2 regions of the Paenibacillus sp. FSL H7-0940 genome follow, and region 1 is predicted to be linked to the other one. Evidence: riboswitches for the same ligand, from Rfam matches in the RefSeq annotation. Region 1 holds a riboswitch; the other holds the start of a gene.

What was found. Region 1 has a riboswitch for glycine ahead of sdaAB (L-serine ammonia-lyase, iron-sulfur-dependent subunit beta). Riboswitches for the same ligand answer to the same signal wherever they lie in the genome.
Region 2: it holds a riboswitch for glycine, as region 1 does, so the genes downstream of both, gcvT (glycine cleavage system aminomethyltransferase GcvT) here and sdaAB (L-serine ammonia-lyase, iron-sulfur-dependent subunit beta) in region 1, are expected to answer to the same signal.

The regions. Positions count from the first base shown of each region.
Region 1 covers NZ_CP150280.1:5,165,054-5,174,101, forward strand. The annotation lists gene MHB71_RS22690 (response regulator transcription factor) at 1-464, opposite strand, end outside; gene MHB71_RS22695 (alpha-glycosidase) at 693-2,447, shown strand; gene MHB71_RS22700 (helix-turn-helix transcriptional regulator) at 2,588-3,100, opposite strand; gene MHB71_RS22705 (ABC transporter permease) at 3,155-4,369, opposite strand; gene sdaAA (L-serine ammonia-lyase, iron-sulfur-dependent, subunit alpha) at 4,637-5,575, opposite strand; gene sdaAB (L-serine ammonia-lyase, iron-sulfur-dependent subunit beta) at 5,565-6,254, opposite strand; glycine riboswitch at 6,507-6,631, opposite strand; gene MHB71_RS22720 (phosphotransferase) at 6,987-8,018, opposite strand; gene pstB (phosphate ABC transporter ATP-binding protein PstB) at 8,163-8,918, opposite strand; gene pstA (phosphate ABC transporter permease PstA) at 8,931-9,048, opposite strand, start outside.
Region 2 covers NZ_CP150280.1:239,085-248,132, reverse strand. The annotation lists gene MHB71_RS01145 (DNA mismatch repair protein MutS) at 1-397, shown strand, start outside; gene MHB71_RS01140 (cysteine-rich CWC family protein) at 537-788, shown strand; gene MHB71_RS01135 (mannitol-1-phosphate 5-dehydrogenase) at 849-1,994, opposite strand; gene MHB71_RS01130 (PTS sugar transporter subunit IIA) at 1,991-2,425, opposite strand; gene MHB71_RS01125 (BglG family transcription antiterminator) at 2,422-4,524, opposite strand; gene MHB71_RS01120 (PTS mannitol transporter subunit IICB) at 4,563-6,017, opposite strand; gene gcvH (glycine cleavage system protein GcvH) at 6,437-6,829, opposite strand; glycine riboswitch at 7,173-7,295, shown strand; gene gcvT (glycine cleavage system aminomethyltransferase GcvT) at 7,616-8,752, shown strand; gene gcvPA (aminomethyl-transferring glycine dehydrogenase subunit GcvPA) at 8,749-9,048, shown strand, end outside.

The DNA of each region.
Region 1 (9,048 bases):
CCCGATAGAATAATCTCATCTCCCGTCTCCTCATTGACGATCCGGTTGTCCTTCTCATAGATGGAGAGATGATCCAGCTTCAGGGCTGTATCCGATGAGACCGCTGTTCCTGCCTTACGCAGTTGTACTTCAATCCGGGCAGCCAGTTCATCGGGGTGAAATGGTTTGGTCACATAGTCATCGGCAAAATCAAGACCGTGCAACTTATCGTCAATGGACGTTCTGGCCGAGAGCATGACAATGGGCACGGCGGGATGTTCTTTTTTCAGTCGCTGGCCCACCGTAAATCCATCCAGCCCAGGCAGCATGACATCCAGAATAATGAGTGAACAACCGACAGCAGCCTCCGCTGCACCTTCACCACTGCCGAGCCATACCACCTCATAACCGCGCTCCTCCAGATCGGCTCTGACCCAAGTCGCAATTTCCGTATCATCTTCAATATATAACAGTTTGGTTTTCATCCGAATATTCGTTTCCTTTCTGCCCCCAATGGGTTAATGATATATCTGAGCATCATCATGATAAAAGCTGTCTATATCATATGGATTCATGTCTTGTTGAGCAAATGTTGAAGTCCTTTACGTTACCATACATGCTAATTATAGCTTATCCATTAACGTGGGGAATGTCATATTAATCAAGTCTACCAAGTACATATCAGTTCTACACCTGACGGGAGGAATTTCATTATGCTGCTGGAAGCCATCTATCATCAACCGAAACGAAACTGGGCCTATGCCTATGACCAAGATACAATCCATCTGCGCCTGCGTGCCAAAAAGAATGATCTGACCGAGGTACATGCCCTGACCGGGGATAAATATGCGTGGGATGCAACCAAAGCGCTGGTTCCCTTAACAAAGTTCACCTCTGACTCCATGTTCGATTACTTCGAGGGTGAGGTGAAACCTCCCTACCACCGACTGAAGTACTCTTTTCTGCTCAAAAACGGAGACGAACAGATCTGGATGACCGAGACGGACTTCCAGGAAAAAGAACCAGACGATCCGGGTCGTATGTTCCAGTTCCCTTATATTCATGCTGGAGCTGTATTCACACCCCCTGCATGGGTTAAGGATGCAGTGTTCTATCAGATTTTCCCTGAACGATTCGCCAACGGCAACCCGGATATTAGTCCGGAAAAGGTAGAGCCGTGGGGTGGTGAGCCGACACCTTTCAATTTCTTCGGCGGTGACCTTCAGGGCGTAATCTACCATCTGGATTACATCAGCGATCTTGGCATTAATGCGATCTACTTCACACCCATTTTTGAAGCCACCACCAATCACAAATACGATACCGAAGACTACCTGCGGGTAGACAAGCACTTTGGTGACGCAGATACCGTGAAACGACTGGTCGAGCTGTGCCATGCACGCGGAATTCGCGTACTTCTGGATGCTGTGTTCAACCATTCCGGGAAGACATTTGCGCCGTTTGTAGATGTACAGAAGAACGGAGAACAATCCAAATATAAGGACTGGTTCCATGTACATGAATACCCGCTGGACGTGAAGGACGGCATTCCTACGTATGAGACCTTCGGGTTCGAAGCGCATATGCCAAAGCTGAATACGGAGAATGCCGAGGTTAAGGCCTATCTGCTGGAGGTTGCCGAGTACTGGATCAAGGAAGTGGGTGCAGACGGATGGCGGCTGGATGTGGCAGACGAAGTGGACGATGCATTCTGGCGTGATTTCCGCCGTGTAGTCAAAGCGGCTAATCCGGATGCCTATATTCTGGGCGAAGTATGGAACGAGTCTTCCTCCTGGCTGCAAGGCGACCAGTTCGATGCGTCCATGAACTATCCGTTTACCGATGCCGTGAATGCTTTCTTTGTGAAAAATACGATGCACGCCGAACAGTTCGCAAACTCCATCGGGCGACAGTTATCCCGTTATCCGCTTCAGGCCAGCGAAGTGGCGTTTAACTTGCTGGACAGCCACGATACCCCGCGGCTGCTCACGCTGTGTGAAGGTGACCAGCGCAAGATGAAGCTGGCTGCGTTATTCCAGTTCAGTTATATGGGTGCTCCGTGCATCTATTACGGAGACGAGATTGGCATGGACGGCGAACATGATCCGGGCTGCCGTAAATGCATGGAATGGGATGAAGCAAAGCAGGACCGAGAGCTGTTTAACTTTTATCAGAAACTGATCTCCCTGCGTCATGCTCATCCTGCCCTGCGTGCAGAAGGCACCGTTCGTTTCCTGCAGGCTCGTCATGACGGCAGCCAACTGGTATTTGAGCGGCAAAATGAGGAGGAACGCATTCTGGTTCTGTTCAATCGATCAGAAGAGACAGCTATTGTCGAGCTGGAGGCCGGTGACGAGGAATGGACCGAGTTATTTGGCGGAAACCATCGTACCGCCAAGGAAGATGGCGTACTCGCCATTGAACTGCCCGCGTATGGATATGCCGTATTGAGTACTAGTCTCACATAAACACCAAGCTATCCTTGCTCATATGCAAGACTGGAGTCTGTTCAATTCATCGGCATATCAAACGAAATAGGCGCTCCCAGATCTGTTCCTGATCTGTGGAGCACCTATTTGATTTTGACGTTATTCATTATGGCCATGGATTACTCTGGCCGAACCAGCTGTTCCTTGAGCAACTGGATGGTGGCCTCATATTGTACAAGCCCCACTTGCAGACACAGACGCTGTGCAGGCGAAATACGTTCGCCAAATTCCTCCATCTGGCGCTGAAGTTCAGCGTATAACATTTCCTTTCGCTTCAACTGGCTGGATATCCAACCCGTTACGGTATCTTCATCCGCCAACTCTCCGAAATACAACCGCATCAGAAAATCAGAACGAAATACCTCAGCTTCCAAAGGACTCATTAAATAGGCGTGAAATTGCGCTGCTCCTTCAGGGGTCAATGAATACACGTTCTTATCAGGTTTCCCTTCCTGCTTCACCGATTCCTTAGTCAGCAATCCTGACTTTTCCATCTTCGCAAGTGTAGGATATATGGTGCCAAAGCTGGCATCAAAGAAAAATGAAAAATATTGTTCAAAGTACTGCTTGATCTCGTATCCGGAACTTGGCTGATTGTGCAGTATTCCGAGGATGACATGCTGCGTGTTCATCGGTGTACCGCTCCTTTCCATTCTCCTTAACGTATCACAACCAGTACCCCTTGTTCAATGATCAGATGACGAAACGGTTGCTTTCAGAGCAACAGGCACAGCAGCAGGCTGGTCCTCCCTACGAGCTTCAGAACGTACCGGGCCGGAGCGTCTGATCCAGGTGCAAAGCGCACCCAGGGTCAGTGTTACTCCACCGATTACGGCAAGCAACATCGCATCCCGGCCGATCCCGTTTCCTCCGAGTACAAGGTTCATCATCCCCTCTACGGCATAAGTCGCTGGCAGATAATGACCGATAAATTGGTAGAACTCAGGCATTACATCTCGCGGAATCGTTGATCCCGAAGACAGCATCAATAGAGGCAACAGCGCGCTGTTTAACCAAGCCCCAGCATTGCCAAGCAATAGCAGGCTCAACTGAGCCATAAATAGAAAAGATATGGTGATCAGTAACTGGAACAGCCATAACATGAACCAACCGTCTGCTGATGATACCCCCATAATGTGCATCATCCCCGAACCAACGAGCGAAACGATAAATGCCGCACCAAGATTAACGATGTTACGTGCCCAGAAGCGCTCCCATTTCCCAGCTCGCCCACTCAGTTCACCAGAAACTTTCTGCAGATTCATGCTTAGCAACATCGCTCCGGTAAACGTAGCCGTTACAATCAACATCGGTACCATCGAGGAAGCAAAATTATCAACAGGATTCAGCCGCTCCACCTCTGCCTCAACACGTGAAGATAACCCCAGCGCCAACGCATCGGCCTGATCAGCAGTCATACCGGATTGATTCAGCACTCCGTGAATAACCTCCTGTTGTACTTCACGGTTCAATGTCGCTGTAACTTGTGCGGCTACGTTCTGCATCACACTTTTCACGGTAGCCACGTTTGATTCGTTCATCACATACTTAACTGCCATCGGCTTCGACAAGTCTTCTGCCTGCTGCATGAAACCTGATGGAATCTCAATAATCATGTACACATCCCGGTCCGTTAACATCTGTCTCGCTTCTTGCATCGATTCAGATGTTTTGACCTCGAAATTCAGGCCCGCTGCCAGAGACTCGGCCACCGGTTCAGCCGCTACCCCATCTTCATTCACGATGGTGACAGCCAATTGAGTCATTCTTTCGTTAACCTGGTCGTATCCGCTAAGCCAGATGATGTTAAAAAAAACCTGAAACAGCACAGCCGTAATTAAACCTACAATGGTGGCTCCGTTTTTCAAAAACAGCAGACTCGTCTGGAAAATACCTTTCATTCTATCCATCTCCTTTAATTTTGTTGCGCTCCTATATATATCGTATTGATATATGACAAAAATTAATATATCTAATCGATATATAGATCGTCAATGTTTTTTTGTTTTTCTTCGTTGGAAAAAGACAAAAAAAGCCGATACATCTCTTCACCAGGAAGATTTGTACCGGCTTTTCATATCATGTAAGGACTCTTCTTCACCTTTAATAATCAAGGCTAAAGGCAGGCTCCACAAGTTAGCGTTAGATTTAATTCATATCAATCCGATTTATGCCTTAGTTTCTACGTCATTTTCAGCAGGGGACTCCGGCTCAGGCTCGGCACGCTTTGCCTTTGGTTTAGCCAACTTCTGCATCATTTTGCGGCCGGTTGGTGTCTGGGCCAGTCCACCTTGGGCTGTCTCCCGATGGCGGCTCGGCATTGCACTGCCTACTTCCAGCATGACATCGATGACTTCGTCTGACGGAATGGCACTACGCACTCCGGCCAGGGCCATATCAGCCGCAGCCAGCGCCGTAACTGCACCCAGTCCATTACGGACGATGCACGGGATTTCAACAAGGCCTGCGACCGGATCGCAGATAAGGCCCAGTGTATTTTTTAACGCCAAACCAACGGCATGAACGACCTGTTCCGGTGTACCTCCACGCAGTTCAACCATGGCACCCGCAGCCATGCCGATAGCGGAACCCACTTCCGCCTGACAGCCACCCTCGGCGCCGGAGATAAATGAATTGTTGGCGATAACATAACCAATCGCTCCCGCACAGAACAACCCGTTCACCAAATGTTCGTCCGTCCAGCCAAATCGCTCCTGTGAACTGATAAAAACACCCGGGATAATGCCGCAGGAACCGGCTGTTGGTGTTGCCACGATCCGGCCCATGGAGGCATTCACTTCAGATACACACAGGGCATACGCCATGGCAAGTGCGGAAGCATCTCCTGAACAAGTCTCACCCTTGCGAATGTACTCGGCCATTTTTTTGCCGTCTCCACCTGTTAATCCACTGCGTGATGTCGTATCTTCCGTTAACCCTTTGCGTACCGCTTCCTTCATCACCTGATAATATTCAGACATCTGCTTCACAACATCCGCTTCCGGTGTATTGGTCTCCTGAACCTGCTCCTCGATCATCAGCTGAGCAATGGTTTTGGATTCTGCTGTACAGATCGTATTCAGTTCGTGCAAATGTTTAAACCGCATCCGAATCAACTCCTCTCTTCAAATCGATAACACGAATGTCCAATACATGGTCCAGCTCCCTTAGACGCTTGAGCATATCAGGATTAGGCACACCATCCATTTCCATCGCGGTAAGCGCTTCGCCATCACGGGCTTTCCGGTCCACCTGCATATACCCGATGTTAACCCTGGATGAACTGATCGTGGACGTCACTGACGCGAGTACGCCCGCTTTATCCGCATGCCGCAGAACGAGTGTTGGAAACTCACCACTAATCTGAACACGAAAATCATTCATCGAATGCACGGATACGCTTCCACCACCAATGGATGCACCGATTAAGGAGCAGGCACGTTCTCCATGCCACAACTCAATTTTGACCGTATTTGGATGAGGAGCAGGCAGGCCACTTGTATAAAACTCTACCTCCATGCCCGCTTCCTCTGCGTATTGCTCTGCATCCGGGATACGCGGATCGTCTGTGACATAATCCAGCAGACCGCCGATCAGTGCCAGATCTGTTCCGTGCCCCTGATACGTATCTGCAAATGAACCGTACAGGGTCAGCCGGGCACGATCTGGCGTACATCCTAGCCACTGTCGAGCAATTCTCCCTAACCTTGCCGCTCCAGCTGTATGTGAACTTGAAGGCCCCGTCATCGACGGACCAATAATTGAAAACACATCTTTAAATCGCACCTTATAACCCTCCAATTGTATTCGTCATTTCCATCCAGAATCTGAGCCATATTGTTCCTTATTTACTGAATGATGACATCAAAAAAGGACAGAAGAAGGCCTCAGGCCCTCTCTCTGTCCTTGATACCTGAGAGTTTCATGATCAGCAGTGTCTCACGACAAGGTGCATTGCCTGCGATTACAGACAAGTTCACCGGTCTGACTGATCATATACCCCTTGGGTGGCGCAGTTCGCGCACTCTCCAGAGTTGCGTCCAACGATGGTACATTTACCTGAGAGATTAACCACTGCGCCGGGTGCGCAGCAGCTTGCTCCTTCGGTGCCTGAACACTAGCCATTTTGCTTGGCTAACCCAGGTCTCTCCCGCTCGTTATCATCCGCTATATGGAACCATTCTGAGCTTATATCAGAACAGTCATGGAAGTCATTAATTTCTTCTTCATTAAGATTAATCGACCGGAAGATCAGTGTCAACAAACTTGACGATTTCTTTGGGTGTATATCCATCATTTCCTATTGAACCAAGGAAAACCAGAATATTTTGTCAGCTTTCATTACATTAACGCGATAAAAAGATCTTTTAAACAGGTTATTTCGTTCAACTTCAATCAATAATGTGCTCACTACTATTTATGATATTGTCCACGAAACCGTTCGGGTATTCAGGCAACCATATATTTTGAACCATACTGCTCAGTACCCCATCCGAGTCTGCACATCTGGATTATAAATCACAGTTCGTAGAAGATGCTCTTGTTCTGTACATAAGGTCGGCAATACTTGCTGCACAGCTTTGGCATGCGATCTTTCATCCATTCGTGCCTCGACTCATTCGCCATCTGAAAGGCATAATAACCCAGTGTAAAGATCAACATGAACCCTTCCATCAATCGAATATCACGATCCGTCAGTGGTGCGATCTGTTGGGTATAACCGGATAAAAATATGTCACGTTCCTCCCGATTGAACATAAGTGCTGCCCCTCCGGCATCAAAAAGATAATAACCATAACCGTGTAGACAAAAATCAATCATGGAAATTCCCTGCTCCGTTATCAGCAGATTATTGCGAGTAATATCCCCATGAATGATCCCCCATGTCCCTGCGTGATGCGGGTATGTTTCTAACTGCTCATTAATGTTCTCAAACGTCTCACGAAGCAGATCAAAGTCTTCCGTTGTAAAAATCCCCAGTCGGACACCTTCCTCTAGCTGCCCTAGCATGACCAAGTTCTCATGGCTATTGCCATATGCCGGCCGCACCTTTGTTCGATCTATCTGATTCTGCATACGTCCATATTGATGAAGCATCTGCAGTTGTGCCCCAAGATCATAGATCTGCTCTGTTGTCAGCCGTTCTCCCTGCTGGATGTCCCTTCCCTCAACCCACTCCAGTACTGTACAGCAGATTTCTTTACCTGCCTCACTTGTCCATACCGTGACCCATTCACCCGATGCATTGCGTACCGGATGCTGCACGCGCAATGCTGTCGTTGCGTTTAACTCATGAAGCAGGTTCATCTCTGCCTTCAGCGCAGGAAGCGTATGCTGAATGCCGGTCATACTTGCATATGCGGCTTGATGGATACGTAGCAGATACTTCTGCCCGCTTGCTTCATCAACGACATGATACGTCAGATTCTCATTATGACGAATATATGAAACGACAGGTTTCTCAATAGGGTAGTTCTGTATAATCTGAGCTGCCATATGGTCGTAAGACATCTGATCCGTAGTGATTATTAACATCTCCTTCGAAGTCATGTAAACGTTCTCTTCACACTAAATATCGTAGCATAATGTTTATCCCGCATACAGAAAATCCCACTAAAATATAAATTAAAAAAGCACAACCCCCGAACAACCGTCCAGGCATTGTGCTTTCTTTTGTCTCTATTTATGATCCAATTAACCGAAACGACCCATAATGTATTCTTGCGTCAGACGATTGTCCGGGTTCGTGAAAATATGCTCTGTATCCCCGTGTTCAATCATGTTCCCCAGATAGAAATAAGCTGTGTAATCCGAGATTCGTGCCGCCTGCTGCATGTTATGGGTAACAATAACAATCCGTAGCTCCTTCTTGAGCTCGGTAATCAACTCTTCAACTTTACCCGTAGATACCGGGTCAAGTGCAGATGCCGGCTCATCGAGCAGCAGAATCTGTGGTTCAACAGACAAAGCGCGAGCGATACACAGGCGCTGCTGTTGTCCCCCAGAGAGAGACAGAGCTGACTCATGCAGTCTGTCTTTTACTTCGTCCCAGAGCGCAGCACGGCGCAAGCTTTTTTCCACAATTTCATCCAGTGCCTTCTTACTCTTCGTACCGCGGTAGCGGGGGCCAAACGCGATATTGTTGTAGATGGACTTATGAAAAGGATTTGGCTTCTGCCACACCATGCCAATCTTCTGGCGAAGCTTGATTACATCGGTTCCAGGCTCATTCAGGTCGTTACCGTCCATCCAGATATGTCCCTCTGTACGGGAACCGGCAATCTCGTCGTTCATTCGGTTCAGCGACCGGAGGAACGTGGATTTACCGCAACCAGACGGTCCAATAAGAGCCGTTACGCTTGCTTCAGGAAACGTCAGGCTAATCTGCTTGACCGCCTGGAAATGTCCATAATATATGCTTAACTGTTCCGTACCAAAAGGTATGGCCATGTTGGTTCCTCCTTATTTCGAAGCTGTCATGCGGCGGAATACAACCCGACCGATCCAGCGTGCACTTAGATTGAACGCCAGCACGAGAATGACAAGCACGGCGGATGCCCCTGCTGCCACTTCTTTGGAA
Region 2 (9,048 bases), 2.2 Mb from region 1:
AGTCAGCCCAGCAGAGTTATCCAGGAAGAACCAGTCGAAACAGTCAAAGGATTCAATCGGTCTCCACAAAAAAACAACACCCAGAGAGTCAGATACCCCTGCTCCTGCCAAAAATTTTCGCAAAGGGGATCGGGTGTATGCGGCCTATCTCAATCAGTCGGGCATCGTCTGTGATGTCGAGGATAGCCGTGGAAATATCGGGGTCATGCTGCGAGGACGCAAAGTCAAAATCCATAAGAAACGCCTGACCCTGCATATATCTGCCAATGAGCTTTATCCGGGTGACGATTATGATTTGGACATTGTGCTAGAAACAAAGGAAAATCGTAAGAAGCGTAAGTTGATGGGACGCAAACATGTGGAAGGCCTACAGATCGAATTACCGTCTGAAGAGTAGCCGATGGGAGAAACAGATGTGGTGAACTGGAAGTCATATATACAGAGTGAAATCCATAATCACCGGCGTATTTCTGTTATACTGGGACCAGTATGTTCAACTTCAGCTCGTAGCTATTCCACAGGGAGGGAAGAACTGAATGTCTGTAGAACAAGACGATCAAGAGCACATCCATATCGATGTTCTTGTCTGCCCGTTATGCGGGGAAGCTAATCGCTGTTCCTATGCCGAAGGACATCCTCATTCGGAATGCTGGTGTAACCGGGCTACTTTCCCCGAAGGTGTATTTGACCGCATTCCGGCAGAGCAGCGCCGAAAATCGTGCATATGTCAACGCTGTTTGGATGACTATGCCAATAAAAGCCAACCAAAAGAAGAGCCACACAGTTAACAACTGTATGGCTCTTCTTCATTATGTCTCATCTATACTATTAGCTTACAGCCATTGCTCTTACATTTGGTTATACTGGGCAACAGCCTGTTCAAGCACCGGATGATGCTCATCCATGGACGTATAATGGTGGAGCGCAGCTGTAATCCCCTTCTGGCGGATCATGTTCTGTAGTTCAACTGCTTCCGGATCATCGGAGACATCGAACTTGCAGGCTGCTGCCATGCCCATAGCCAGATAGGTCGTTTCGCTTCCATCCGCATATGCCTGAAGGGCCGGGCGAACCAGACGATCATTCGGAGACAACTTACGCAGCGGGGAACGACCAACACGAGTAACCTCATCGGTAAGATACGGGTTGACAAACCGTCCCAATATTTTGACAATATACTGCTCATGTTCTTCCGGGTTGAATGCAAAACGCTTCACTAGAACTTTTCCAGTTTCCTGCAAAGCACCGTATACAATCGATTTCACCTTTTCATCAGCAATAGCCTTCTGAATCGTGTCATACCCGTGCACATTACCGATATATGCTGCAACGCAGTGTCCTGTATTAACAGTGAACAGCTTCCGTTCGATATACGGCTCCAGATCATCGACATATACAATGCCCTCAACCGGTTTGAATGCAGGAGCCATCTGGGAACGGTCCACCACCCACTCGTAAAAAGGCTCCACCTGTACATGCAACGGATCTTCATGATGCTGAATAGGCACAATTCGGTCTACGGCCGAGTCTGGAAAATAGACATACTGATCTGCAAGGGAACGTACCTCTTCATTGAGCAGAGCATATACATGCTCTTTCAATTGTGTACTGGCTCCAATGGCGTTCTCGCAAGCGATAATGTGAAGCGGGTTTTGTGCCGGACCGGAATTCAGTCTTTTTTCCAGTCCCTTTGCAATACCTGGTGCAATATGTTTCAGCACGCCCACACCCACTGCGGTTGTAATTAGATCAGCTTCCACCACGGTTTGGGCAACCGTCTCCAGCTGGGTTCCATCGATTGCATTTACACCTGTGACGGTCTCCTGATCCTTGCTCTCGTTAGCCAGTTCCACCGTATATTGCCCCCGTTGCTGGAGAGCTGTTACCAAGGTTTGATTCACGTCAGAGAAAATCACCTCATACCCTGCACGGGAGAGAATCAATCCGATAAACCCGCGTCCAATGTTACCTGCGCCAAAGTGTAAGGCCTTCATAGCTCCATTTCACTTTCCAGAATAGCAATAACTTCTTCGGCTGTTTTCGCCAGACGCAGGGCCTCCATATTCTCATCCTCAGCACAGATCACCGCGATGCTAGTCAAGATCTCCATATGTTCCCCGCCTTGAGCCGCGATACCAATGACCATATAAGCTTTTTCTTCGCCAAAATCAACACCCTGTGGATACTGAATGACAGAGATACCTGTGGATAAAATGAAAGCTTTGGACTCCTTTGTACCATGCGGAATAGCCAGACCGTTCCCTACATAGGTCGAGACAATCTCTTCACGTTCAATCATCTTCTCAATGTAATCAGCGGTAATATGTCCCGCATCCTTCAAAATCTGCCCTGCCATGCGAATCGCTTCGTATTTGTCCTGAGCCGTCGCATTCATGATGACTTTATCTGTTGTTAACATACTCATAATGGTTGACCTCCAATTTCGGTTTTACTGCGATAAAATCCTACCAGTTCCTGGGACAGGTAATGAATGAGTTCATCCCTGATTCCCTTTTCCAGCAATGTAATCATTTCTTCCTGTAATAACAGGGCGCTGATCTCACTGAGAACCTCCAGGCTTTCCTTGGATAATTCTCGGGGACCAAGCATCAAGAGGACATGGGTAACTTCTGCGGGATCATCCGGCGTACAGAGGAGTGGCTCAGTGAGCTGAAACAAGCTAATGGACGGCCTGTAGATTCCCTCACTGCGTGTATGAAACAGCGCAAGTCTTGTACCGGGAATCTTCTGACTCCCCACTGCTTCACGTGCCTCCAACCGTTTTGCGATCTCCCCCGGTTCCTTCAGCACACCAGATCCATGGAGTACGTTGCACATCGCATATACGGTTTTATAGAAACCGATATCTTGGTTATCCAGCGGATACACCTGAAACTTGCCAATAATTCGGACGATTTCAACTAAAATAGCTTCCAGTCCATCCGGGTCGGAGTAACGACTTGTCGTCTGAACCTCTGCTTCACGGGGTTTATTATGCTGTCGTTGTAATGTTGTTGTTCGGATAAAATGACGCAGACTTTCGCTCTCTTCTGCTGTGAGCAATGGACTCACTTTGTAATACTGATGCTCATCCATCGGCAGATCAACAGTGGATAACACCAGATCATATTGATCTGTAGGGATCCGGGCAGCTTCATACCAGGACACGCTATCCATGATCCGAATCTCGGGAATCTCCTTGGACAGTCGGCTGGAAAGCATACGTGATGACCCAATTCCGCTTGTACATACGATGATCGCCCTGATCTCCCGTTTCAATGCACGTAACCTCTCGATGGAAGCCCCAAAATGCATGACCAGGAAACCAATTTCCTCATCCGGAACGTCTGTGCCTGGCCAAGCTTGCCCTACAGATTTTTTGACATCTTCAAAAAGTGAATCATAATCCTTGCGAATCTGCTGCAGTAGCGGATTACGAATTATCTGTTGCCCTTCAATCCGCTCCATGACAGGTTGCATATGACCAAGCAGACCTTCACGAAGCAAACGATCCTCATGAAAGGCGTAATGCGTTCTCGCCTGCATCTGATCAATCAGTGAATGTACCCTGTCCAGTAAAATTAAATCGTCTATTGGCAACAGCCGCGAAGAATGAATCCGCTGCTCTGTCTCAACTAATAGTCTGTGAAAATAAGCTTGCTCATCTTGGGAGAATGTCAGCCCCAGCTGGGTCGATAACACACCACACAAGCGGGAAGCCATATAAGGTGGAACCTTCATCTCATCCTGCTCTGCGACTTCATCTCCCTTGTTCTCCAGGGGAGGTATACGGCCAATGCCAAAGCCTTTACGAATACGTACAACCGCTACGGATAATTGAATCAGCAACTTCATGTATTGGCGTTCCGGGATGTTCTCCAGCCATTCGATATCTGGTTGCCATAACGCATTTTCGACCGTAAGTACATCACCATGTCCAATCATATCCAACAATTTTTGGTTTACGATGGAGCCCCCTTGTTCAGGTTGTCTTCCGAACAGGTCGGATTCATCCAAAAATTCGAGAGCAAGTGCAGCTATGGCTGTGCGATGAATCGTCTCACTTCCGTTAATCTTGACGCCATATCCACGTCTGCGAACCAGCTTTAGTCCCGCCTGACGAATCCGTGACTCCAGATCGTCCAGATCAGTGGTTACGGTTGATACGGTCACTTTCAGATCCGAAGCCAAGGCGAGTAACTTTACAGGCTCCGGTTCATCCAGCAGGATGCAAAGCATGAAGAGCTTACGCTCTTCTGGCGTAAACTCTACATATTCTTTACCCTCTAGTTGCTGGCGCAATACAGCCAGATCATCGGAACTGGCATCGATTCGGATACCGGTTCCTGATTTTTTTTCCAGCTTCATGCCCAAAGGTTCAAGCCATTGTTCAATCATTTGCAGCTCCCGGTGAACCGTTCGGGTACTGACCTTTACTTCAACGGCGATTTCGCCGGCAGTTACTTCATGTGGATGCTCCAGCAGGAACTCCACGATTTCACGTTGTCTTTTGGTAATACTCATATCTCAGCCTCCGGCTCAGGGAAAACAAATGCGTGCAATTACTTCAGACGTTCAACGAGCGCATCGTATTCCGGGCTTTTTAGGAAGTTGTCGATGGATATATGTTCTGCGTTCGGCGCAACGGAGCGGGCACGATCGGTCAATACTTGTTGTGTGATCACCACGTCTGCATCCGGCGGGATATCACTGATAGCCGTATTGGTCACCGTAACGTCAATCCCCTCTGCCTTCATCTTCTTGCGTAGAATGGAAGCACCCATGGCACTTGACCCCATGCCTGCATCACAGGAGAAGACAATTTTCTTCACGTCTGTTTTGACGGTAGAAGAAGCCATATCTGCGGCTCTGTCTGCTTCACGTTGATTAGCCGTAATACCAGCGTTTGGCAGGGTTCCTTGACTCTTCATGTCTTTCATCCGACTGGATGCGGACTCCAGATCTTCGTCCTTTTGTTTACCCGTTTTCAGCAACACTGCTGCAACCAGGAAAGAAACGACGGCTGCTACAAGCACCCCTGCGAACATCGGTAGGTATCCACCTTTTGGTGTTAAGAAGAAATACGCGATAATACTACCCGGTGATGGTGCTGAAACAAGTCCTGCTCCGGTGAGCATGAATGTTAATGTACCTGCGACGCCACCCGCAATTGCAGCAAGAATCAGAATCGGTCTCATCAGAATGTAAGGGAAGTAGATCTCATGAATTCCCCCGAAGAAATGAATGATTACGGCACCCGGTGCAGAAGATTTGGCCATTCCGCGTCCGAAGAAACAGTAAGCAAGTAAGATACCAAGTCCCGGACCCGGGTTTGATTCAAGCATGTATAATACGGATTTCCCTAATTCTCTCGCTTGATCTGTTGCAATTGGTGTAAGAATCCCGTGGTTGATTGCATTGTTCAGGAACAATACTTTACCTGGTTCAATGATTAGGTTGACCAGCGGCAGCAAACCAAGATTCATTAAGCCCTGTACACCGGCAGATAATACTTTGCTAATCGCTTCTACAGCAGGCCCGATGCCCAGTAGCGCAAAAATTCCCAAGATCCCGCCAATAATACCGGCTGAGAAGTTGTTAACAAGCATTTCAAATCCGGCTTTAACTTTACCTTCAATGGATTTATCAAACTTTTTAATGATCCATGCTGCCAGTGGTCCGGCAATCATGGCACCGAGGAACATCGGAATATCACTACCCACGATGACCCCGATGGTCATAATGGCACCCACGACACCACCACGCTGACCATGCACCATCGTACCCCCGGTGTAACCAATTAACAGTGGCAGCAAATATTTGATCATCGGATCGACTAGCTGCGCAAGCGTCTCGTTAGGGAACCAGCCTGTTGGAATGAACAGAGCCGTAATTAATCCCCAGGCGATGAACGCTCCCATATTCGGCATGACCATACCACTCAGGAATCGGCCAAAACGCTGAACACCTACCCGTAGCCCACCTTTGGAATTGGACGATTGGTCCAAATTACTCATTGTATTATCCTCCTTGGATCAAGTGATTATGATTTATGAAAGGGGTATCATTTCTCCCCTGCTGTAATCCTAAGCGAGAATGCTCTCCTGTTCAATGAAATGAAAGCGTACTTTCGTCATGAACAATGATGACAACATTAGGTTATGTAATCGTTTTACTTGATGCATAATGGCTGAACCCATTGGTACACAAGGATTTTCTTGCCTATGACTTTTGTCATTTCCAGAATCATTTTCTAAACTATAGCTTGGTCCAATCAGGTGATTTACATCCACAATCTGCTTCATTCCACATTCAAAACCATTCTTGGAAAGCACAAAAAACCTGTGCAAGCATCCGGCTCACACAGGTCGAAACAATATGAAGCTCATATCATTTAATTATAAAATATATGTTAATAAGTACAAGTTCGTTGATACTATTCTTCCGTATGTTTCCGATACGCGTCTGCATTCATCAATGTAGACAATGCTGCTGTCAGATCTCCCTCAACACGGATCTCAATCATCCAGCCTTCCTCGTAAGGAGAGCTGTTCACAAGTTCAGGGGAGTCCTGCAACGAATCATTCACCGCAATGATTGAACCAGTGACGGGAGAGAACAAGTCCGACACCGTTTTAACCGATTCGATCGTTCCAATGCTGTCCTCTGCTTTTACATTGGTTTCAAGGTCAGGCAATTCCACAAACACAATGTCACCCAGCTGATGCTGCGCGAACTCGGTAATGCCAATACGTACAGTATCCTCCCCTACGGTTTGCACCCATTCGTGCTCTTCACTGTACAGGAAATCACTTTTCAATTCGCTCATCGATATCCGCCTCGCTTTTCATTAATGAGTACATGCGTTCTTTGACCTTAACCTTTTTCCCAGAACATAGCGTATGATATTTTTGAATCAAATGTCAAGATACCTCACAATTTATTTGCTGAACACCTCTAAATCCTGTAACCGGATTACACTCTTTCTTCATATACTGGTGAATATTAGAATAGTAAGCGTAGTCTTTTTAAATACACGAACAATAAAATAAAAACTAAATTAAATATTCGGTTTTAAATCATTATCTATGATATCGTTCTTGACATCGGTAGTGGATTCACGTTTTAATGAAAGGAGTAAATATGTTTATTGGACTATGTTATACCCGCGGATGAATGTAAAGGGAGAGATTACCCGTGACACCCGATTCGGGATGTACATGAGGTAACGCCGAAGGAGTAAACCACCGATAAGCGGAGGTGAATCTCTCAGGCAAAAGGACTTTTACGGGACGCAACTCTGGAGAGCATCTATTCGCCCTGTGCGGGCGTTATGATCACCCAAGGGGAAACCTGCTGCACAACGCAGCGGGGTAACTCTCAGGTACAAGGGACAGAGCCTTAGAATACAGCGTGCTACTTGGCATGCCGATTCTTTGGCCTGTCCTTTTCCTTTTTCCCAAAAAACGAAAAACAGGATGTAGAATGGCGCTGCCATAGCTGCCTTACCATACTTATGTGATGAAAATATCTAGCTGAAAATTTAAAAATACCCTGGTTCATTGATCCACGATTGTATATCCGGCCGGCTGACGGCCCATGACGAGGTGATTTGATGTCTGATTTGCTTAGAACACCACTCTTCCCACTATATCAGCAATATGAAGGCGTACGGTGCATTGATTTTGGAGGCTGGGAGCTTCCCGTACAATTTAGCGGAATCCAGAAAGAACATGAAGCGGTACGCGAGCGTGCTGGACTGTTTGATGTATCCCATATGGGCGAATTCACTGTACAGGGTGAGCAGGCTGAAGTTTTTTTGCAACAAATGATGACTAATGATGTGACCACGCTGGTTCCCGGTCAAGCCCAGTACACCCTGATGTGTTATCCAGATGGCGGTGTGGTGGATGATCTGCTCGTGTATAAGCTGGAAGATCAGCATTATATGCTTGTGGTTAACGCCTCCAACATCGACAAGGATTGGGCGTGGCTGCAAGAGCACTTGATCCCCGGCGTAAGTATGACCAACGATTCGGAGCAGACGGCGCTACTCGCCTTGCAAGGTCCACTGGCTGTAGACATTATCGGGAAAGTTACAGATACGGATGTAAGCTCGATTGAACCGTTTCGTTTTGTGCAGGATGCTGAAGTATGTGGAGTAAAATTACTGTTGTCCCGTACCGGTTATACCGGTGAAGATGGCTTTGAGCTATATGTTCCTGCAGATCAGGCCGCTGTGGTCTGGAATGGGTTAATGCAAGCCGGTGAAGGTCACGGACTTGTACCGACAGGCCTCGGTGCTCGGGATACACTGCGCTTTGAAGCAAAGCTCCCTCTGTATGGACAGGAATTGTCGGCAACCATCTCTCCGCTTGAAGCTGGTGTTGGCATGTTTGTGAAGCTGAATGCCGGACCTTTTATAGGACACGAAGCCTTGTTACAGCAAAAAACTAACGGGCCCGCCCGCAAACTGGTCGGCATCGAAGTGTTGGAGCGCGGTATTCCCCGCCCCCACTATCCGATTTACGCCGAAGGCGTACAGATTGGTGAAGTGACAACAGGCACGCAATCACCTACATTGAAGCGTAATCTGGGGCTTGCCCTCATCGACAGCAAATACGCTGCGCTGGGAACCCCGCTTGAGATTGAGATCCGCGGCAAGAAACTAAAAGCCGAGGTCGTGAAGACCCCTTTTCATAAACGGACACGTACGTCGAAGACACCTACTCAAGGAGCTGATCAAGCATGAGCAAGCACCGTTACATTCCCATGACTGAACAAGATCAGAGCGCCATGCTCGCAACCATCGGTGTGGATACGCTGGAGGATCTGTTTCAGGACATTCCAAAAGAGATCCGTTATCAGGGCGAGCTGCCCGTATCCTCCAAACTTGATGAATATGCGCTGACACGTCACATGTCCAAACAAGCCGGCGCCAACGCCAATTTCGAAACACACGCCAGCTTCCTCGGCGCTGGCATATATGATCATCATGTTCCTTCCGTCATCAATCATGTCATTTCCCGTTCCGAGTTTTACACTGCC